DNA from 3 places in the Shewanella sp. DAU305 genome. Region 2 is predicted to be linked to each of the others. Evidence: predicted binding sites of a transcription regulator. Region 2 holds the regulator's gene; each other region holds the start of a gene.
What was found. Region 2 encodes LexA, which represses DNA repair genes until DNA is damaged. Its sites were predicted from a motif close to TACTGTATNNNNATACAGTA; they were not measured.
Positions count from the first base shown of each region.

Region 1: the regulator LexA is predicted to act here: its motif matches at 2,132-2,151, upstream of recA (recombinase RecA).
Region 3: the regulator LexA is predicted to act here: its motif matches at 5,534-5,553, upstream of umuD (translesion error-prone DNA polymerase V autoproteolytic subunit).

Region 1 covers NZ_CP113808.1:4,048,002-4,055,645, forward strand. Annotated here, with positions in the region: gene alaS (alanine--tRNA ligase) at 1-98, opposite strand, end outside; gene OX890_RS17205 (regulatory protein RecX) at 469-939, opposite strand; gene recA (recombinase RecA) at 957-2,024, opposite strand; gene mutS (DNA mismatch repair protein MutS) at 2,409-4,979, shown strand; gene rpoS (RNA polymerase sigma factor RpoS) at 5,197-6,177, opposite strand; gene OX890_RS17225 (peptidoglycan DD-metalloendopeptidase family protein) at 6,258-7,154, opposite strand; gene OX890_RS17230 (protein-L-isoaspartate(D-aspartate) O-methyltransferase) at 7,255-7,644, opposite strand, start outside.
Region 2 covers NZ_CP113808.1:258,731-266,374, forward strand. Annotated here, with positions in the region: gene mtr (tryptophan permease) at 1-273, opposite strand, end outside; gene plsB (glycerol-3-phosphate 1-O-acyltransferase PlsB) at 273-2,696, opposite strand; gene lexA (transcriptional repressor LexA) at 2,857-3,477, shown strand; gene OX890_RS01085 (cell division inhibitor SulA) at 3,474-3,986, shown strand; gene coxB (cytochrome c oxidase subunit II) at 4,389-5,945, shown strand; gene ctaD (cytochrome c oxidase subunit I) at 5,955-7,547, shown strand; gene OX890_RS01100 (cytochrome c oxidase assembly protein) at 7,549-7,644, shown strand, end outside.
Region 3 covers NZ_CP113808.1:2,739,684-2,747,327, forward strand. Annotated here, with positions in the region: gene OX890_RS11650 (DUF3334 family protein) at 1-310, shown strand, start outside; gene OX890_RS11655 (LacI family DNA-binding transcriptional regulator) at 416-1,462, shown strand; gene OX890_RS11660 (3'-5' exonuclease) at 1,621-2,247, opposite strand; gene OX890_RS11665 (ribosomal protein uL16 3-hydroxylase) at 2,467-3,624, shown strand; gene umuC (translesion error-prone DNA polymerase V subunit UmuC) at 3,829-5,103, opposite strand; gene umuD (translesion error-prone DNA polymerase V autoproteolytic subunit) at 5,100-5,519, opposite strand; gene OX890_RS11680 (glycoside hydrolase family 15 protein) at 5,716-7,644, opposite strand, start outside.

The DNA.
Region 1 (7,644 bases), 1.2 Mb from region 2:
TTGCCTGGCACTAATGAACTACTGTCCACAACTTGATGACCATTGCTGCGGAAAAATTCGAGGAAAGCGCTTCTAAGCTCTGCTGTAGTTTGATACATGAAATCATCCTGAATTGGGTAAGCATTACCAGCTACGCCTTAGGCTAGCCGTATTTCTATTTGCCCAGCATTATAAGCAGACTGAGGAAGGACGACCAGCCTTGATTGGTGATATGCACATCAGGAATTTAATATTTTTGCGTGAATAGCCCATACCAGAGTAGCTAGAGGCAAAACAGCAATAATAAAGGACAATGACAGACTCTGCGGGTTGGGTGCAAAAAGTACAGTATTTGAGCAAGTGGGTAAAGTGTCGGGCACGAAAGCAACAAAGCACATTTGATGACATTTTAGAGGAGATTTTCTGAGGACTTGTTAAAAGGAGCTTTTACAGTCTTAAGATTACATCGCAATCGATGAGTTGAGGCGATTAATAATCGTCGTCGAGATCATTGGGATCGGAATCTAACGCATAAGTGATTTGATCGTAGCTAAAGCCTTGGCCCATTAAAAACCGCACTCGTTTGGCCTTTTCCTTCGCGATGAGATCCCGGGCTTTAGAGCCCTTCACTTCTGTTACGCGGGGAATTCCATATTTTTTAGTGGCTTTATCTTTTGCTAGCTCAAACCAGTCACAATCACTATTGGTTATCGCCGCTTCAATGCAATCTTTAGACAGGCCTTTTTGCGCTATCGCTTGGCGAATGCGGATGGCACCGTGACCTCGACTAATGTGGCTACGGACCAACAGTTCAGCATAGCGATTATCATTGATAAAACCGGAGGATTCACATGCATCGAGCACAGGTTCGATATCGTTAAGTTCGAAGCCTTTTTCGAGCAATTTATCGCGGATTTGTAGGCGGGAATAATCGCGGCGCGCTAACAGCGCGACCGCGATTTGACGGGCTGACTGACTCAGAATACTTCGCCTGTTTCTAAATCAACATTATCTTCCGTGCTAGCATCAGCTTTGGCAGCCAGTGCACTAGGATTGCTCAAAAGTAACTCACGTAATGTCTTGTCAATTTCAGTAGCAATGGCTGGGTTTTCAGTCAAATATTTACCCGCATTAGCACGGCCTTGACCGATTTTATCGCCTTTATAACTGTACCAAGCACCCGCTTTTTCAATCAACTTATGGGCTACGCCTAAGTCAACTAACTCACCAGTACGGTTAATACCTTGGCCATAAAGGATTTGGAATTCGGCTTGCTTGAACGGTGCTGCAACCTTGTTTTTCACCACTTTAACGCGAGTTTCGTTACCGACAACTTCATCGCCGTCTTTAATGGCACCAGTACGGCGAATGTCTAAACGAACAGAAGCATAGAACTTCAGCGCGTTACCACCGGTTGTCGTTTCTGGGTTACCAAACATCACACCAATCTTCATCCGGATTTGGTTGATGAAGATAAGTAAGGTGTTAGATTGCTTTAAGTTACCCGCAAGTTTACGCATGGCTTGGCTCATCATACGTGCCGCTAGGCCCATGTGAGAATCACCAATTTCGCCTTCGATTTCAGCTTTAGGCGTTAATGCCGCCACTGAGTCGACGACGATAACGTCAACAGCGCCAGAGCGAGTTAAAGCATCACAAATCTCAAGCGCTTGCTCGCCGGTATCCGGTTGTGAACACAGCAGGTTATCAATATCTACACCTAATTTTTTAGCATAGATAGGGTCTAGTGCATGCTCAGCATCGATAAAGGCACAGGTTTTACCTTCACGTTGCGCTGCGGCAATCACTTCTAAAGTCAGTGTCGTTTTACCTGATGATTCAGGACCGTAGATCTCAACGATACGACCCATTGGCAAACCGCCAGCACCTAAAGCAACGTCCAGAGACAGAGAACCGGTAGAAATGGTCTCAACATCCATAGAGCGATCTTCGCCCAGCTTCATGATGGAGCCTTTACCAAATTGTTTCTCAATTTGGATCAATACCGCAGCAAGTGCTTTCTCTTTATTTGGATCGACCTTCATTCCAGTTCCCTCATCAAGACAAGCCTTAAGCTGTCAAAAGTAATATTCAATTTACAAACGGGTAATTCAAAAAGCCGCGCTTTTTGTCTTAATTCTGCTGACTAGTATACTGTACAATCATACAGTATCAAGACCTGTGACTGAATTATTTTTAGCTTAGGGGATTTTTTAATATGGCCAAGGTTTTAGCGAATATCAAATCGGATATTGCATCCCTTTGACGAATATCCGTCATCAAGGGCTCAATTTTCGGTAAATTATTGCTAAGATTGGCGCAGCAAATTTTGCGTGGTCTTTTTAGCTGAAAATTGTACAGCAGTCTTCTGCTTGCATAGCGCTTAATCCCACATAACCACGGCAGTCACAACGGACGATAACGATTTAATGAATGTAATTGATACCGATGATTTAGAAAAACATACTCCTATGATGCGTCAGTACTTGACCATGAAAGCAGAACATCACGACATGTTACTGTTTTATCGCATGGGTGACTTCTACGAGTTGTTTTATGACGATGCTAAACGTGCTTCTGAGCTGTTAGGCATTTCACTCACGGCGCGCGGTAAAAGTGGTGGCGATCCTATCCCCATGGCGGGACTGCCTTACCATGCTGTGGAAGGCTATCTTGCGAAATTAGTTCAAATTGGTCAATCGGTTGCGATATGTGAACAAATTGGCGACCCGGCAACCTCTAAAGGGCCAGTTGAGCGTAAAGTGGTGCGTATCGTCACGCCTGGCACCTTAACCGACGAAGCCCTGCTGCAGGAACGCCAAGACAATCTATTGGCAGCCGTTTATCAAGGTAAAGTCGGTTTTGGTTATGCCACTCTGGATGTTTCATCCGGACGTTTTGTGATTGCCGAGCTCGACACGCGAGAGTCATTAGAAGCTGAATTGCAACGCACTAATCCCGTTGAAATTCTCTACAGTGAAGACTTTGGCGAACTAGGTCTACTAAACGGTTTTAAAGGTAAACGTCGTCGCCCTGAATGGGAATTTGATTACGACACTAGCATCAAGTTACTACTGGCTCAGTTTGGCACAAAAGACTTGCATGGTTTTGGTATTGCAGATGCACGTTTATCACTGCAGGCTGCAGGTTGCTTGATGCAATACGTCAAAGACACACAGCGCACAGCTCTGCCCCATATCAATGCCATTACCCGCTTTAATCAAACCGATAGCATAGTGCTCGATGCGGCAACGCGCCGAAATCTAGAACTCACTCAAAACCTTGCCGGTGGTCGCGATAATACCTTAGCCGCAATATTGGATAACACGGCGACGCCTATGGGCAGCCGCATGTTGCAACGCTGGATCCATCAGCCGCTGCGAGATCCAAAACACATCAAAGCACGCCAACAGGCGGTGACTGAACTACTCGATACCGCCGCCCACGAAGGTTTGCATGAACAGTTAAAAGCACTTGGCGATATTGAACGTATCATGGCAAGACTCGCGCTGCGTACCGCTCGCCCAAGAGACTTTGCCCGTTTACGTCAAGCGCTGGGCTTACTACCTGAATTACAACAGAGTTTAAGCACACTGAGCGCGCCGCACACGACTCAATTACGGCAACACTTAGGTGAGTTCCCCGCTGAACAAGCCTTGCTTGAGCGCGCGATAGTCGATAATCCTCCCATGCTTATCCGCGATGGCGGAGTGATCCGTGAAGGCTACAACAGCGAATTAGATGAATGGCGCGGCCTTAGCGAAGGTGCGAGCGATTACTTAGTACAACTCGAAGCCAGAGAAAAAGAACGTACTGGTATCAACACACTTAAAGTCGGCTATAACCGTGTACACGGCTATTACATCGAAGTGAGTCGCTTGCAATCCTCGCAAGTACCACTCAATTACCAACGACGTCAAACCCTTAAGAATATGGAGCGTTATATCACGCCCGAACTTAAGGAGTACGAAGAAAAAGTGCTCTCGAGCCAAGGTAAAGCGCTGGCACTCGAAAAGCAGTTATGGGAACAATTATTCGATCTTATTCTACCCAAATTGCATGAATTACAAGCCTTTGCTAGAGCGGCGGCTGAGCTTGATGTGTTGAGTAACTTTGCTGAGCGCGCCGAAACCTTAGGCTACACTTGCCCAGAGCTGAGCCAAGATATCGGCGTACAGATAGATGCTGGTCGTCACCCCGTGGTGGAACGTGTGAGTCAAACACCGTTTATCGCTAACCCAGTGACCTTGCACAATCAAAGACGTATGTTGATTGTCACCGGACCTAACATGGGCGGTAAATCGACCTATATGCGCCAAGTCGCCTTGATCACGCTGATGGCCCACATTGGCTGTTTTGTGCCAGCAGATCGCGCACTGATAGGCCCTATCGATCGTATCTTTACCCGTATTGGCGCCTCCGACGATCTAGCCTCTGGCCGTTCAACCTTTATGGTAGAAATGACAGAAACCGCCAACATTCTGCACAACGCCACCGCCAGTAGCTTAGTGTTAATGGATGAAATCGGCCGCGGCACATCCACCTATGATGGTTTATCGCTCGCTTGGTCGGCGGCAGAGTATTTAGCCCAGCAAGTCGGCGCTATGACCCTATTCGCCACCCATTATTTTGAACTAACTCAGTTACCTGAATTAATGGCTGGTGTTTACAATGTGCACCTCGATGCCATTGAACACGACGATACCATCGCCTTTATGCATGCAGTGCAAGAAGGCGCCGCCAGTAAAAGCTACGGCTTACAAGTTGCGGCACTTGCCGGTGTGCCAAATAAGGTAATTAAAGCCGCTAAACATAAGTTGCAGCAATTGGAGAGTCGCGATCATCAAGCTGAAGGAACGAGGACGCCTATTCAAAGCTTACTCGCGTTACCTGAACCGGTTGAGAATCCAGCGCTAACGAAGTTAAGTAGCATTAATCCCGATAACTTAACGCCAAAACAAGCACTTGATTTGCTCTATGAGCTGAAACGTCTGAGCTAAAGCTCTGTGAACGGGTGATATTCGCCAAGCGATATGATCAGCAATACAAGACTAGAAACAACAACGCCCACTCTGTTGTGGGCGTTTACTTTTATCGACTAGGCCTAAGCACTAGACTAAATCACTAGACCTTAGCTAGGAGCTAGGCATAGAGATCAACGAACAACTGATCTTAGCTTCTGAATTATTAGTTTCTAATTTATTAGTTTCGAAATAATTAGTTTCTAAACAATGCTTCAACAGATAAACCTTGAGATCCTAATAAGTCGCGTAAACGTTTCAATGCTTCTACTTGGATTTGACGTACACGTTCACGAGTCAAACCAATTTCAGCACCCACATCTTCGAGTGTAGAAGGTTCATAACCTAACAGACCAAAACGGCGGGCTAACACTTCTCTTTGTTTAGTGTTTAACTCATTGAGCCATTTGACCACTGAATTAGAAATATCTTCATCTTGCACTTTATAGTCAGGGCCAACGTTATCGTCATCGGCTAAAATATCCAGCAGCGCCTTGTCATTATCGCCCCCCAAAGGCGTATCGACAGAGGTGATTTTCTCATTCAGCTTAAGCATACGGCTGACATCAGCACTCGACACTTGTAGTTTTTCGGCAATTTCTTCAGCCGTTGGTTCGTGATCGAGTTTTTGTGCTAACTCGCGAGCGGTGCGCAAGTAAACATTGAGTTCTTTAACAACATGAATAGGCAATCGAATTGTACGAGTCTGATTCATAATGGCGCGCTCAATGGTCTGTCTGATCCACCAAGTCGCGTAGGTTGAAAAACGGAAACCTCTTTCTGGATCAAACTTTTCAACAGCACGAATTAAGCCTAAGTTGCCTTCTTCGATAAGATCAAGCAGTGCTAAGCCGCGATTGTTGTAACGACGGGCAATCTTTACGACCAGACGTAAATTACTTTCGATCATGCGATTACGGGATTTTGCACAGCCTTTTAAGGCTTTACGGGAAAAGTAAACTTCTTCTTCTGCGCTAAGCAGTGGGGAAAAACCAATCTCACCAAGGTAAAGTTGAGTGGCATCAAGATTTTTTTGCAGGTCATCTTGAACCTGTTGTTCTATTCCTAGCTCTTGAACTAAATCGGATGCAACTTCTTCTTTTTCAAGATCGAAGTCAACGGTGTCTACGGATAAATCTACTAGTGCTTCTGCGGCAGTGCTTTTTATGCGGCTCATGATTAAATCTCCCAAACCTGATTAAACTGCTGAATTAGTGCAATTTCCTATCCTCCATTTGCCAACAAGGCCCCAAGCAATCATTGTTTGGGTAAATAAGTAAGTGGGTTTACAGACTGTCCATGGTAACGAATTTCAAAATGTAACATTACCCGATTGGCACCTGTACTGCCCATTTTTGCAACTGTCTGCCCTGCGAGGACATGTTGCTTTTCTTTGACTAAGATCTTGTCCGTATGAGCATAAGCACTAAGGTAATCGTCACTATGTTTAATAATCACTAAATTACCGTAACCCCTAAGAGCACTTCCTGCGTATACCACCCGCCCATCTGCAGCAGCTTTGATGATATCTCCCCGATTCCCCGCGATCTTAATGCCTTTATTTCCCTGCTCATTGGCAGAGTAAGTCCCGATTAACTTCCCTCTTACTGGCCACTCCCACTGACTCACACTGGTTGGTAGTGTCGAAGTCGGTGGAACCATGATCGAGTTAACATTTTGTTGGGAACTTGTTACAAGGTACGCGGGCTTAGCTTTCTGATCAAGTGTTTTTTTCAGATCATTACTTGACTTAGCGTCGGTTTGAGAAACTTGATTATCTGTTTGTTTTTTATCATTTTTACTAGAATTATTACCCGAGGATCTCGTTTTCCTTCCATCTAAAGTTGTAGATTTGGACTGACTACTCGACTTAGCATTCGTTAAATATAAAATCTGTCCGGGGTAAATTGTATAAGGGTTATCTAACTGATTAAGTTTAGCTATTTCAGAAAAATCCTTTCCTGCGCCCCAAGAAATAGAGTAAAGCGTGTCGCCTTTCTTAACTTTATATGAATTCGATTTAATGTGGCCTTTGTTGTTTTTAGAGTAGCTATGGGAAATATTTTCGACGGGCGCGGGTCGGCTGGCCTGAAAGCTACAGCCTGCAAGCAGAAATATAAAGCAGAGGTTTAAGACTAAACCCGCATTCAACAATAAAAACTCCTTGGTGAGGCTGTATTACTGTTTATGATGAGAAAACAATGCCCTCGTTGCAAGACAAGCTGTTCAGTGGAGACAGTAGCACAACACAAGGTTAAGCTAACTCTCCATTAATCAAAGGGACAAATTTAACCGTTTCAATTGTTTCCGAACTGAAGCGGTCCGCAGTACGAGTGATTCGCATCAATTGCTGGGTATCTTCGCCGACTGGCAGAACTAACACTCCGCCCTCGGCTAATTGAGACAGTAAGGCCTCAGGTATAGTCGAAGCGGCAGCGGTCACCATAATGGCATCGAACGGGCTACGATTCGCCCAACCTAACCAGCCATCACCATATTTAAACGACACATTATGCAAATCTAATCGTTTTAAGCGCTGTCTCGCTTGAATTTGTAAGCCTTTTATTCGCTCGATAGTACAAAGCTGCGGCACTAATTGCGCCAAAATTGCCGCCTGATAACCCGATCCTGTACCCACTTCTAA
Region 2 (7,644 bases):
CCAAAACTGCCCTAAGGTTTGCTTGCTTAAAGTATCGAAGCTGGCACCGGGTTCGAAATGCAAATTGGTTTCGAGCAACAATAAGCCCGACATCAACATGCAAAACCAAATGCCCAATAACATTAAAATCGAATAGCCAAACCACATACCTGCACCGACCACGGGCAGAGAAAACATCCCTGCGCCTACGGTCGTGCCGGCAATAATCATGGCGCCGCCGAGCAAGGACTTACCTGCGGGCTTATGCTTAGCCGCATTCATATGATTTGCCATTAAACTGTATGCTCCGCGGTGACACTCGCCACTATCGTTTGTTTCACTGACGGACGTAATAAGCTATTGGCTTGATCTCGTATGCGATTGATATTGGACTTATCTTGGTTATCCGCTAGATAGCCCAATTCTTTGAGCTTAACACTCAAGGTGCCGTAAAGTTTCTTATCGTAGAACTCAGGCGCGGTAATGCCATGCAAAGCGCCTAAACGCTGGGCGAGTAGATGACTCTCAGACTCAAGTTCTGAGCGCTCCATCTTAGGCCTGTTCGCTAACAGATTGAAAATAATGGCATAGCGTTGCAGAGTCTCGCTTACTGAACTGGCTAACAATAATAGTTGGCTAGTGTGCTCAGGCACGACGGTTAAGGTATCAGTCTCAACCACTAACCCTTGTTCAATGAAGAAATCCAGCACTTGATTGACATAGGCAGGTACATCCTTAATGCCCATGAAGAGTTCGGCTTTCAGCAGTGGATAAAAATCGGCAACGATTGACACCACTTGCTGACGCGGGATCTGCTCATTATGCGTTAAACAACTCGCAATTAATGACGGTACAATAAATAAGTGGATGATATTGTTACGATAGTAAGTCATGGACACAGCCTGACTCGCCTCGATAGACACGATTTCACCTAAAGGATCGGCACAAACAACAAACTTGTTCAGCTCTAAACCTTGCTGCACTAAATGCTTACCATCACCTTCGGCAACCGAAGTATAAGTAGTGTAAGGCACTTTTTTGAGTAGGGTCAGATACAGATCAAGCTGACGCTCCAACAGACTGCGTTCTAAGGCATTTTGATCTGTCGCCAGCAACACTAAACTCGTCAAGGTCACCGAACTCGCCGCTGCAGCATCGTTAATATTTGTCATCACTCGATTCGCCAGCACGTTTACCGCTGGCGTTAACCAGCTTGGTTTTTGCTCAGGATCATCGGCCAACTCAGTACGCCAGTTTGGCGCGCGCTCATTTAAGAAGTTTTGCAGGGTTATAGGCTCGCCAAAGTTCACATAACCTTGGCCGAAATTACCAAGTTTGCGAATCGCACCAAACACCTGCCACACAGATTCTTTTTTCTTTTTCTTACCACTTAACTCTTTATGGTACGTCGCCACTTCCATCACATGGTCATAGCCTAAATACACAGGCACCAATGTTACCGGACGCTCGATACCGCGCAGCACACTGTTCATCGTCATAGCAATCATGCCGGTTTTTGGCGCCAATAGACGACCGGTACGTGAGCGGCCGCCTTCGGAGAAGTATTCCACCGAATAACCTTTAGCAAACAGTTGGTCTAAATATTCACGGAATACTGCGGTGTACAGTTTATTGCCATTAAAACTACGGCGGATAAAGAAGGCACCACCGCGACGGAACATAGGTCCAGCGGGCCAGAAATTGAGGTTAATACCAGCAGCAATGTGCGGCGGAACCATGCCTTGATAATACAAAATATACGATAACAGCAGGTAATCCATGTGGCTGCGATGGCAAGGCACATAGACAATCTCGTGGCCATCATGGTGCAACTGGCGAACTTGCTCGGCGCCTTTGATGTTGATCCCGCTGTAAAGCTTGTTCCACAACCAAGTTAGGAAACGCTCGGCAATACGCACTAAACTATCTGAGTAATCTGCTGCGATTTCATCAAGGTACTCAATAGCCGTCTCGCGCGCTTGGGTCTCAGAAATCTTTTTGTTGGCCGCTTCTTCTTGAATCGCTTTACGCAACGACTCGGATTTGAGCAGCGAATGAAACAGTGCTTGGCGATTTGGCAACACAGGTCCTGTCATCACCTTACGTTGACGACGGAAATGCACCCGCGCGACCCGCGCTAACTTATGGGCGATCCCCATGTCAGTGCCGTGTTCGTCGGCCATGTATCGCAGAGATACCGCATTTGAAAACTGCACGAAGTTATGTCGACCTAAGAATAGAATCATCAAGCATTTGCGCAGCCAAGTCGGGTTTTCCCGCTCAAACACAGCCGCCTTCATAGTGTCGTCTTCTTTCCCTGGCGTGCGGCCCCAATACAGGCTCACGGGCACCAGTTGAATGTCTAATTCAGGGCGTTCCTTATGCACGGCCAACAAACGCATAAAGCATTCGAGGAAAGGCTCGTTACCGGCACGCTCGCCAAACAGCGGCTTACGCCCTTGAAGGCAGACAACCCGAGGCGCAATAACACCATTTGCCACTAAAGGCTCATAGGGGCTCGGCAGTCCTAACTTAGCCGTAATTTCGCTCAGGGCAGCGATGTCACTCAGCGATTCCGTTTTCATCACATAAGCAAGGGGTCTGGAGGCATCCAGATTCAGATCGGCAAAGGGATCCTGAGGCACAACAATAGTGTGCACTAAGTGTTTTTGGATCCAGCGTAATGATTTCAACCAAAGAGAGTCGTGTTTAGGCATTATTCTTATGCAATTAAGTACGTTTACTAGCCCGGTAGAATACCAGACTATGGGTAATATTCGCTAATTCTCTCCAACATAGCTAAAAAGTGGTTAATACTTGCGCTGCAAATAATACTGTATATACTAACAGTAACTGTATAGAAAAACAGGAAACACCATGAGACCTTTGACGCCACGCCAAGCTGAAATTTTAGAGCTAATTAAACGAAATATTGCCGATACTGGCATGCCACCCACTCGGGCAGAAATCGCGACCCGTTTAGGTTTTAAGAGCGCCAATGCGGCTGAAGAGCATCTTAAAGCGTTGGCGAAAAAGGGCTGCATTGAGATCATGCCAGGCACATCGCGGGGCATTCGTCTGACTGCGGAAGTCGAAGAAGTAACTGAAACAGGTTTACCGCTTATCGGTCAAGTAGCTGCTGGCGAACCTATTCTCGCCCAAGAACATGTTGAACAGTACTACCAAGTCGACCCAAGCATGTTCCATCCCGCCGCCGATTTTTTACTGCGGGTTAAAGGCGACAGCATGAAGAATATTGGCATTCTCGAAGGAGATTTGCTGGCAGTTCATAAAGTACAACAAGCTAGAAATGGTCAAGTGGTTGTCGCTAGAGTCGACGACGATGTCACTGTTAAACGTTTCGAAAAAAAAGGTAATGTGGTCTATCTACACGCCGAAAATGAAGACTATTCCCCGATTAAAGTGGATTTAGGCTATCAAAGTTTAACAATTGAAGGACTCGCCGTCGGTGTGATCCGTAATGGAGATTGGCTATGAACAAACTACTTGGCAATGCACCCCGCCATCCGGGCTTGTGGCTCGATGAAGTACGTGATGCCGACTATGACTGGCACCATGCACCTATCGCCTGCATGCCAACGAAGACTCAAGGTCGCCAAGAATTAATTCATCTGAGCGCGCAACTCGCCCAGTTAAGCCAACAGGGCCGTTGGTTAGTGCTCATCAACCCACCGAGTATTGGCTACAAACAAATGCTCGCCAACGCTGGCGTGCGTATGGATAGAGTCTTGCTGGTGCACGCGAAAGATGAGGTGGAAACTCTGTGGGCGATGGAAAAAGCCTTAACAAGTGGTACGTCCAGTGCGGTTATTACTTGGACCCAATCATTAGATGCACGCGATAATCGTCGCCTGCAAATTGTCGCTAAAAGTGCCCGCGCCATGGGCATAGTGCTAGAAGACGTAAACAGTCACTTACATGGCGACGTACGCATTGAGCAAGGTAGCCTCTTCGGCCAACAATCTTTTTTTAGCGCTGTACATTAAATATTCATTTAATTTTTTACCTTGAAAGCCGCCTCGCCTATGAATGTGAGGCTTTTTTTTAGCAATTTTTCAGACAATTAGATAAATAAGTGATCTTGATCAATATTTAAACAGCAAGTATGGTTGGTTTAGTCGGCGATGATATATCGCCGCCCGTGGCAAATAAATCGAGCCGTTATCGAGTTCAAAATGCCACTAAAAATAGAGAACAGATTTATTTCAGTCGTATGTGCCAGCGTGGCTAATACCAGCAGTAATAATACTTAATTAAAAGTAACAGCCGCCAACGCACGTTGAAGTCAAAAAAGCTTTTTTGGGAACTGAAGAGTTTGCATAGAGTTGAGACTTACTGTGTTGCTCTTCTTTGTAGTTGCTATTCGCAATTGGCAGAGGAGAAGTCTTGTGAAGCAATTGTTGTATTGTTTACTCGTGGTGTTATTCGCACCACCGTTGGCCGCCGCGGACATGCGGTTCAACATGACCCCTGGCGTAACCGAGATCAGTAGCAAGGTTTATCACTTGCACATGACCATCTTGTATATCTGCTGCGCCATCGGCCTTGTGGTCTTTGGCGTGATGATTTACGCCATGATCAACCACAGAAAATCCAAAGGCGCTGTCGCGTCCCACTTTCACGAAAGCACTAAAGTTGAAATCGCTTGGACGATTCTGCCATTTATCATTTTGATCTTAATGGCGATTCCAGCGACAAAAACCTTAATTGCGATGGAAGATCCCAGCGACGCCGATCTGACCGTTAAAGTCACGGGTTCCCAATGGAAATGGCATTACAGCTATTTCAATCAAGACATTGATTTTTATAGCATACTCGCAACCCCCAGAGCACAAATCGACGGTACCGAAACCAAAGGCGAAAACTACCTATTGGAAGTCGATAAGCCGCTCGTTCTGCCGATAAATCGCAAAATCCGCTTTTTGATGACCTCTGAAGATGTCATACATTCATGGTGGGTACCTGCTTTTGCCGTGAAGAAAGATGCCAACCCAGGATTTATCAATGAGGCTTGGACTCGCATAGACAAACCCGGTATTTACCGTGGTCAATGCGCCGAACTTTGCGGTAAAGACCATGGTTTTATGCCGATCGTAGTGCAAGCCATACCCGAAGCCGAGTTTGAAGCTTGGGTAGCGGAGCAAAAACAAGCCGCAGGTGCGGCGGCAGAAGCCGCTCAAGCCGCTTTATCACAGACTCTTAGCAAAGATGATCTGATGACCCAAGGTGAGCAAGTTTACCTCGGGCACTGCGCAGCCTGCCACCAGCCCAATGGCGAGGGGTTACAAGGCGTATTCCCACACCTCAAAGGCAGCCCGATAGCAACGGGACCGCTCAGCGGCCACCTTGAAATCGTGCTCAACGGTAAAACGGGTACGGCTATGCAAGCATTTGGCAAGCAATTGAGCGCACAAGAAATTGCCGCTGTGATTACCTATGAGCGTAATGCTTGGGGCAATAATACTGGCGATGCTGTGCAGGCCAAAGACGTCAACAAGCACATAAACGGCAGTGCTGGCACACAGGCACCTGCTACCACACCAGCCAACACGGCCCCAACTCCCGCACCTACAACTGAGCCCGCAGCAGTTGTCGACTCCGCAACCATAGTCGATCCGGCGAGTCTCCCCACTCTCACCCATGAGGCACTGATGGCCGAAGGTGAAACTGTCTACACCACCACTTGCGCGGCCTGCCATCAGTTGACGGGAGCTGGCATACCACCCGCCTTCCCCGCCCTCGCTGGCAGTGCTATCGCCACAGGGCCTGTCGCCAATCATCTCGATATTGTGATGCACGGCAAAACTGGCACGGCTATGCAAGCATTTGGCAAACAACTCAGCCCACAGCAACTCGCAGCAGTCATTACCTATGAGCGCAATGCTTGGGGCAACAATACCGGCGATACAGTGCAACCTGCTGATATCGCAAGCCATGGACAGTAGGGGATTATGATGAGCACAACGACTCAAGATCAAACCGCAGCCCATGATGACCATCATCATGGTGCGCCAAAGGGCATCATGCGCTGGGTGCTAACCACCAACCATAAAGACATTGGTACTCTGTATTTATGGTTCAGCTTCATTATGTTTTTAACCGGTGGCGCTATGGCCATGGTGATCCGCGCTGAACTCTTTCAGCCCGGATTACAATTGGTCGAGCCCAACTTCTTTAACCAAATGACCACAGTCCATGGGCTGATCATGGTATTCGGCGCGGTAATGCCCGCCTTTACTGGGCTAGCAAACTGGCTGATCCCTATGATGATTGGTGCGCCAGATATGGCGCTGCCACGGATGAATAACTGGAGTTTTTGGATCTTACCCTTCGCCTTTACCATTCTACTCAGCTCGCTATTTATGGAAGGCGGCGGACCTAACTTTGGTTGGACCTTCTACGCGCCACTGTCTACCACTTATAGTCCTGACAGCACGGCACTCTTCGTGTTCTCTATTCATATCATGGGGATAAGTTCGATCATGGGTGCGATCAATGTGATTGTAACCATAGTGAATTTACGTGCGCCCGGCATGACATGGATGAAGCTGCCGCTGTTTGTGTGGACTTGGCTTATCACAGCATTCCTGCTGATCGCTGTGATGCCAGTACTCGCGGGCGCTGTGACTATGGTACTGACCGATAAGTTTTTCGGCACTAGCTTCTTCGAAGCGGCTGGCGGTGGCGATCCTGTGATGTTCCAGCATATTTTCTGGTTCTTCGGCCACCCTGAAGTCTACATCATGATTTTGCCGTCCTTTGGCATCATCTCCGCCATAGTACCCGCTTTCAGCCGTAAACCATTATTCGGCTATGCATCAATGGTTTATGCCACTGCCAGTATTGCAATTCTGTCGTTCCTCGTGTGGGCGCACCACATGTTCACTACAGGCATGCCAGTGTTTGCCGAGCTGTTCTTCATGTATTGCACTATGTTGATTGCGGTACCAACGGGGGTGAAAGTGTTTAACTGGGTCGCGACTATGTGGCGTGGTTCACTCAGCTTCGAAACCCCTATGTTGTTCGCCGTGGCCTTTATCATACTCTTCACCATTGGCGGGTTTTCGGGGTTAATGCTCGCCATTACGCCAGCCGACTTCCAATACCACGACACCTACTTTGTGGTGGCGCATTTCCATTATGTGCTCGTGACTGGGGCGATTTTCTCCATCATGGCGGCAGCCTATTACTGGCTCCCTAAATGGACGGGGCACATGTACAACGAGCGACTGGGGCAATGGCATTTCTGGTGTTCGGTGATTTCGGTCAACGTACTGTTTTTCCCGATGCATTTCCTTGGGCTCGCAGGTATGCCAAGGCGTATCCCCGATTACTCGATTCAATTTGCCGATGTTAATCAAATCGTTTCGATTGGTGGCTTCGCCTTCGGCTTATCGCAATTGATTTTTTTAGTGTTAGTGATCAAGTGCATCCGTGGCGGCGAAAAAGCCCCCGCTAAACCTTGGGAAGGTTCCGAGGGTTTAGAGTGGACATTGCCAAGCCCAGCGCCTTATCACTCCTTCACGACACCACCTGAGGTGAAATGAAATGACGAACCATCACCAGCCAGAAAAACCTAAGTCAAATCGAAAGCTTATCAGCATGCTCGTCATGGGCTGTATTGGTATGTTTGGTTTTGGGTTC
Region 3 (7,644 bases), 2.5 Mb from region 2:
GTTAACTATTTCAATCGATGCTAACTTAGATGATGCGGTCGCCCGTAGAGTGTCGTTTAGAACTGAAAATAATCATATTTTCTACCTCGAATTTGCCATGGATAAAACTGAGTTCATTCGTTTAGATGAATTTGTTTACGATGAAGAATTCGACCCCGACAGCCTGTTAGAGCAGCACAGCACGATAGGCAGTAATAAGGACTCAACGTCGAATGTTTCGCCTTGGGTGAAGATGGCCGACAAACCCGCCATTGCGACTCGCGCCATTGATAATGACGCCGATGATTTGCTCGATCAGCTTGGCATTTAAGCAGAAAAACCAAGTGTAAGACGGATGTTAACGCATTCGTCTATACAAGTTAGCGGAACTGTTTTAGTATCGACGCAAAATAATCACTAAGGTTACCTCCTCTCTATGGCATCGAAAGCGACCTCGATTGATATTGCTTATCGTGCTGGCGTATCCCAGTCTACGGTTTCCCGTGCCCTTAGAAACAGTCCGTTAGTCAATTTAGAGACCCGTCAACGTATTCAAGCCATTGCTAAAGAGCTGAATTACAAGGTTGATAAAAATGCCAGTAATCTTCGCACCCAAAATAGCCATACCTTAGCGCTGTTATTGTGTGAAGACCCCACCAATGATGACTCGTTAATCAATCCCTTTTTCCTGTCTATGCTAGGTTCCATTACCCGAGCAACGGCGCAGCAGGGTTATGATTTACTCGTTTCTTTTCAACAATTATCCAGCGATTGGCACGCCGATTATGAAGACAGCAATAAAGCCGATGGCATTATTCTGCTCGGTTATGGCGACTATATGGATTACGAGCAAAAGCTGGAGCGACTGTTAGCGCAGAATACCCATTTTGTGATTTGGGGCGCCGAGCATAACAATAAGTCTGTGTTGTCGATTGGTTGTGATAATCATCAAGGCGGCTTGATTGCGACAGAGCATTTGATTTCCCTTGGCCGCAACGCTTTTGCCTTTTTAGGTGATGCTTCGAGCCATAGCCCTGAGTTTAGGGACAGATATTTAGGCCATGTGAAGGCGCTGCAAACGGCGAGTATCCCGGTTGATCGCACTAAGCAAGTGTCGGCCATCAGCACAGAAAGTTCCGGCTACGATGCCGCTATGGTGTTGATTGCCCAAGGCGCTAAGTTTGATGCGATATTTGCGGCTAGCGATTTGATTGCCATCGGCGCGATTCGGGCGCTGAAAGAAAAGGGCATTTCAGTCCCTGAGCAAGTCGCTGTCGTGGGATATGACGATATTCCGGTGGCGAGTTTTGCCAATCCGCCATTAACGACCATTAAGCAGAACACCCAATTAGCCGGTGAGATCTTAGTCGACAGTGTACTCAAACTTATCCGCGGACAAGAGGTGAGTGCGCAGCTTATTCCTACAACCTTAGTGGTTCGCAGCTCCTGCGGCATTGATAGCGCGCCGCTTAAGCCGCTATAGATGGCTATTATCGCTAGGCGTTCGTAGCTCTAGCATACTGCTATTTGTTGGCAACCGATTGAATAGTTAAATCGTACCTATTGAAACAAAAAGCTGATAATCCTTGGATTTATCGGCTTTTTGCTTTTTGATACCTCTTAGCTGCGTTGCTTTTTGGATCACTTGACGGCGTATTGGCGTAAAAACTTCGGCACCTCTGCTTTGGTTTTCTTCGCTAATTTTTGCAGTAACTCAAAGGTCGGTGAGCAGAGTCCAAACTCTTGTTGAAGGTCTGCCAGCATAGCTAGCCACAAATGGCCGGTCATTTCGGCATCGGCTAAGGCGCGGTGAAAAGTGCCATCGGTTGGCAACTGTTTATAGCGCACTAAAGTCCCTAACTGATGGTTGGGTGCCGTTTGATACAAACGTCTCGCCACCAGCAAGGAACAGCCAAATTGCCCAAGATAACGATGGCGAATTTGGGCAAACTCCGCATCTAAAAAGCGCTGATCGAACGCCGCATTGTGGGCAACTAAATTGTGATCGGCGATAAAGTCGGCAAAACGCGCCATCACTTCATTGCAGGGCGCCGCGTCCCTGAGCATTTGATTGCTGATCCCTGTGTAGTCCTCAATAAAGCGACTTATTCTAAATCCTGGGTTCATTAACTCAGAAAATCTTTGGGTGATCACACCGTTTTCAATCAGCACTGCCCCGATTTCAATCGCGCGGTCCCCTTGATTGGGCGATAGCCCCGTGGTTTCAAAGTCGAGCACGACCAAAGTGTTAGCAGCTGATGTAGGCATAGATCTTACATGGACTCAATAAATGATGTGTCAGCATTGCCGTCTTTGACAGTGCAACGCTTTTAGATAAGCCGATTGTAATTCAATACGTTAGTAAATTCACTATCACATTGACGCTGATAAAAGACTTAATGCTTTGTTGATCCGGTCGAGCTTTCTTGGTTTCGCTTCCTGTTAGCATTTACCTCTATGAATAACAGTTTGGTTTGTGAGCGACCCATGCAACTCGATATTAATGGCTTAACACCCGCGCAATTTTTAGCAGAATATTGGCAGAAAAAACCTTTGGTGATCCGCCAAGGATTCAAACACTTTCAAGATTTAATCTCGCCCGAAGAGTTAGCTGGGTTAGCCATGGATGAGCTGGTGGAATCTCGGCGAGTGTACCAACAGGCAGGGCAATGGCAGGCAGAATTTGGCCCTTTTGATTCCTACGATCATCTCGGTGAACGGGATTGGACTTTGATCGTGCAAGCCTTGAACAACTGGGTGCCCGATGCAGAAGCCCTGATCCAATGTTTTGATTTTATTCCGCGCTGGCGTTTAGATGATGTGATGGTGAGTTTTGCCACTCCTGGCGGTGGCGTGGGGCCGCATATCGATCTGTATGATGTGTTTATTTGCCAAGGTTCGGGACGTCGCCGCTGGCGCGTAGGCGATCTGGGGCCGCACAAAGAGTTTGCCGCCCATCCCGCTTTGCTGCACACAGAAGCCTTTGACCCGATTATCGATACTGAGTTGTTGCCTGGCGACATCCTTTATATTCCCCCCGGATTCCCCCATGACGGCATAACCTTAGAACAGTCGTTAAGTTTTTCAGTGGGTTATCGGACCGCCTCCGCCAAAGATATGATAAGCGCTTTGGCTGATCATTTGTCTGAGCAGGATTTAGGCGCACAGCAGATTTCAGATCCAGACCGCGAGCTGACCACCCGCAGTGGTTGTGTCGATAATGGCGATTTAGCGCGGTTACGCACCCAACTGACTAATATGTTGACCGATGAACTGGTGAGCGAGTTTTCGGGCCGCTATTTAACTCAGTCAAAATGCGCCTTAGATTTACCCGATGAGCCATTGGACATCACGCAAGACGAAGTGCTCGCTTGGCTCGATGAGCAGCCGCTTATTCGCCTCGGCGGACTGCGCTGTTTGTATTTTGATATCAATGTGGCACAGGGCGTTGTCTATATTAATGGTGATAAGTATCAGCTTTCTGCCGAATTGGCTGCAGTGATCCCACTACTATGTGATAGCAATCAGTTAGATAAATCCTCCTTAGCCCCTTGGTTAGCCCATGCTGATTTGCTCACGCAACTTACCGAGTGGGTGAATCTAGGCTACTGGTACTTTGAAGATCTCAGCGATGAAGAGTGTTAAGGCGGAATGAGCCAAAGCTTGATGGGTGTTAATGCCGCTTTAGCGTTAACACCCAACGGGGCTTAGCGCTATATATTTTTTAGATCTAGATGGGTTTTAGTGCTATATGGATTTTAGAGTTAGTTTAGAGTTAGTTTAGAGTTAGTTTAGAGTTAGGTGGGGTCTGTAATTCGCAGGCGGTCATTTAGCCACTGGATTTGTTGATTATTTCACTATGGGTAATTGTGCCCATTGGGTGGTGTAACGAGGGGAAAGCTGCTCACGCTTCATTCCCCAAGTGGGGTCAATACCTTGTCCTGCAAACCAAATTTTTCCATGACCGCTGTGGTTAACTTTATCGAGTAATTGCATTAACTCCTTGCTTTTAGGTCTAGGCGTGACGTCATCGAATAATCCGAGCTGAAACACGCCTGCACCAAAAAAATCCCCTAACATGACACCGGCCTTTGCATAGGCATGACCTTCACGCCAAATGCGTTGCAGTAGGCTTTGGCCAAGGGTGACAAAATCACGCGTGTCATTGCTGGGGCGAACTAAACTGCCCGATAGCGATTTGCTGTACTGGGGAGTTACATCGCTAAAAGGGCTAGTACGGACAAATACCGACATTGCTTTAGCGTACTGGCGCTCGGAGCGCAGTTTTTCACAGGCCCTAAAAGTGTACTCATTGATCGCCTGTTGCATCGCTTCTAAATTATCAATACGACTGCCAAAGGATCGGGAGCTGATAATTTGTTGCTTAGTGGCGGCGGCCTCTTGTATGTCATCACAGGCATTGCCGTTAAGTTCGCGTACAGTGCGCTCAACGGTGACCGAAAAGGTGTCGCGGATAAGCTTGGGATGCGCATCCGCCAATTGCAACGCGGTATTTATGCCCATGATGTTCAAGCGTTTTGTAAGCCTACGGCCTATTCCCCAGACTTCGTCGACAGGGATAAGTGCCATCAGTCGTCGTTGGCGTTCACGGTCGCGCAAGTCAACCACGCCCCGCGTCGCGGGATAGCGTTTCGCGGCATGGTTTGCCAGTTTAGCGAGGGTTTTTGTCGGTCCAATGCCGACGCAAACACTGATCCCAATCCACTGTGGTATTCGTTGATAAATATCAAGTGCAAGCTGATGAATATCAATGCATTTATCGAGACGAGAAAGATCTAAAAACGCTTCATCAATACTATACACTTCTACTTTCGGTACCATTTGCTCTAAGGTGGTCATGACTCTATTTGATATGTCGGCATAGAGTGCATAGTTGGAGGAGAATACCGCAACGTGATGCTGGCGGAGTTGGTTTGCGATTTGATATACAGGCACCGCCATCTTGATGCCAAGTTGTTTTGCCTCTGCCGAGCGGGCGACGACGCAGCCATCGTTATTGGATAACACTACAATCGGCCTGCCAGCTAAATCTGGCCTAAACATCCGCTCACAGGAGGCATAAAAATTATTGCAATCGACGAGGGCGAATAGTGAGGGCGTCATTTGAGTTTTTTCACCACGTTGGTCACCACCCCAAAGATGTTTAACTCAGACTCATCATTGATGGCAATCGGGGAGAATAAGGCATTACGTGGCAGCAATTGCACCACAGGGCGCAGTTGCAATTGCTTTACAGTAAACTCGCCGTTGACTGCTGCGACAACGGTATCTCCGTGGGCCGGCTGTAATGAGCGATCCACCACCAAAATATCACCGGAGAAAATCCCCGCTTCGATCATCGAATCCCCTTGGACCTTGACAAAAAACGTGGCGGCGGGGTGCTTGATGCATAACTCATTGAGATCTAATGTTTGTTCTACATAGTCTTGGGCAGGTGACGGAAATCCTGCGGCAATCAAGGAGCTAAATAGCGAGAGCCGATATTGGGTATGTTTGGCGAAGCGGCCTAGGATCATCATAATAAATCACAATATACTGTACGTATGAACAGTATAGTCTAACAATGAAACTTATCGAAAGAATTTATGTGGGGACAGTAGGAGCTAAATCAAGCATTATAAAACCCCTATAAAAAAGCTAGAACAACTTATGAGAGGTTGTTCTAGCCAGCGATATACCGAATTTGTAGTTCGACTAATATGTTATTTCAATACACTATTTCAATGCCGCTGGGACGATAGGGTAGTTATCCCAGACTTGGCCGTCGGTCATCGAGCGCACCAGTTTGATGTATTCGGCATGGGTCCAGGCTAGCGGCGTGGCTGAGTTGGTGCCTTGTCCGAGTTGGTAATGGTAGCGGGTGGCATCGCCGACACCGTCCCACGCTTGCTCGGGTAACATCATGCCCGCATTCGCAAACGTTTCCATGCCCTGCACATAGGTGTTGATCAACTGCTGCTTGGTTTGCTGCGCGTTATTGCCTGTTAGCTCGCCTTTCGCTTGGGCGAGTGCTAATTCAAAATGACCGCGCTCGCCAGTGAAGAAGGGCCAGACGCGGCCACGTTGATCGGCGCTGTTGCTGCCCGATTCCGCGTAGTTCTTGCCAGAAACCGTATCCTCGCCGTAACCGTCGTTACCATAACGTCTAAAGCCTGGGATTTTGCTGCCATCTTTGGCGCTAAACTCGTATTTAAGGCGTAGGTTGTGCTCAAGCTCAGTATTATCAATCAGTTGAAGACTTTGATTGATCAGCTTGTCGGTTGCACCGCGCACGCCATAACGCACCAGTTCTAAAAATCCGCCATCGAGGATCTGACGTTGATCTAAACCTTGCTTACCGTTATTTGCCGCCAGTGTATCGCCAGTATTTGGCTCGCCATTCGGGCTTAAACGTAAATAGTAAGGCGTGCTGACTCCGGTGCTGTTCTTCAATAATCCTTGGGTGGTGACTAAGTGTTTTTCTAAGCTATCACTTAAACCTTTGGCGGCGGCAAGATAACGGCTGCTGGAGTCGGGATCCTTGGCTTCTTTGGCTATTTCACTCGCGGCTACAAGACCTGCGATCACGGCAGCCGTTGTCGAGGGGGAGTAACCCGCTTGTTCTTCCCAACGTTCTTGCTGGGTTTTGGGCGGGGTGATTTGGGTGTGATTCCAATCCAGATTAACCTCACCGCCGCTGATCAAAAAGTCCGCTGCACCTTTGAGCATCTCTTGATACCAGTGACTGATCTCATCAGGGGTGAGCACGCCCGCTTGCCAGAGTTTCCAGCCGAGCATGATAGGCATGGCGGTTTGATCGAGCTGCACGCCAACCCATTCAATTTGCCCATCCACATGGGTCTTTTGCAGGAACCAACCCGGTGTACCCGTAAAGCCGGGCGTCTTTTCGGTCACTTGCACTTTTTTCAGGTATTCGAAGGCCACCTTGGGCGTTTGCGTGTCACCCATGGCGAGGAATGCCATGGCACATTGGTAAAAGTCCCGCGGCCATACCGCTTTATAGCCCGTGCTCGGCACGGCTGCCGAAACCGTATCGCCCCAAGGATTGGATAGCGAGGCGATCAGTGCGCCCGCATAGGTTTTATCTTCCTGCGCTTTCAAGACCATAGCACTGGTATACAGCAGCTTGCCGTTATCGGTAGTGTTGTTGGCCATGTTAGCGATGGCGGGCAGTGAGCTTAAGTAATCATGCCAGCCGATATGGGTGGCATCGCCTTTGTAGGCGCTGAGCACTGCATCATAACCTGCGGCCAAGGTGGCATCGGCATTGGCTAAACTCTGGGTTTCATCTTTACCAAAACCGATGGCGAGATTAAAGGTGACGGGTTTGGCTTTGATGAGCGTTGGGTAGCTAGCGGTAAAGGCGATATTGCCGACGGTAGATTTATCTTGCGCACTGGTCGTTTGATAGTGCGTATCGAGTCTGCCGTTATCGGCCAAATCGGCTAGGCCATCGGAGACACCGACAAAGCCAGTGGTTACCTGCACAAAATTCAGATCGGATTTTACCGTCATCACGCTGCTGTCTTTGGCTGCGGTATAGGCCACTAGCGCCTGATTGCCAGTATGAGTGCTGGCATGATTGTCAGTATGATTATTAGCATGAGTGTCGATGCGGCCGATATCATTGGCGCCCGCGTTATC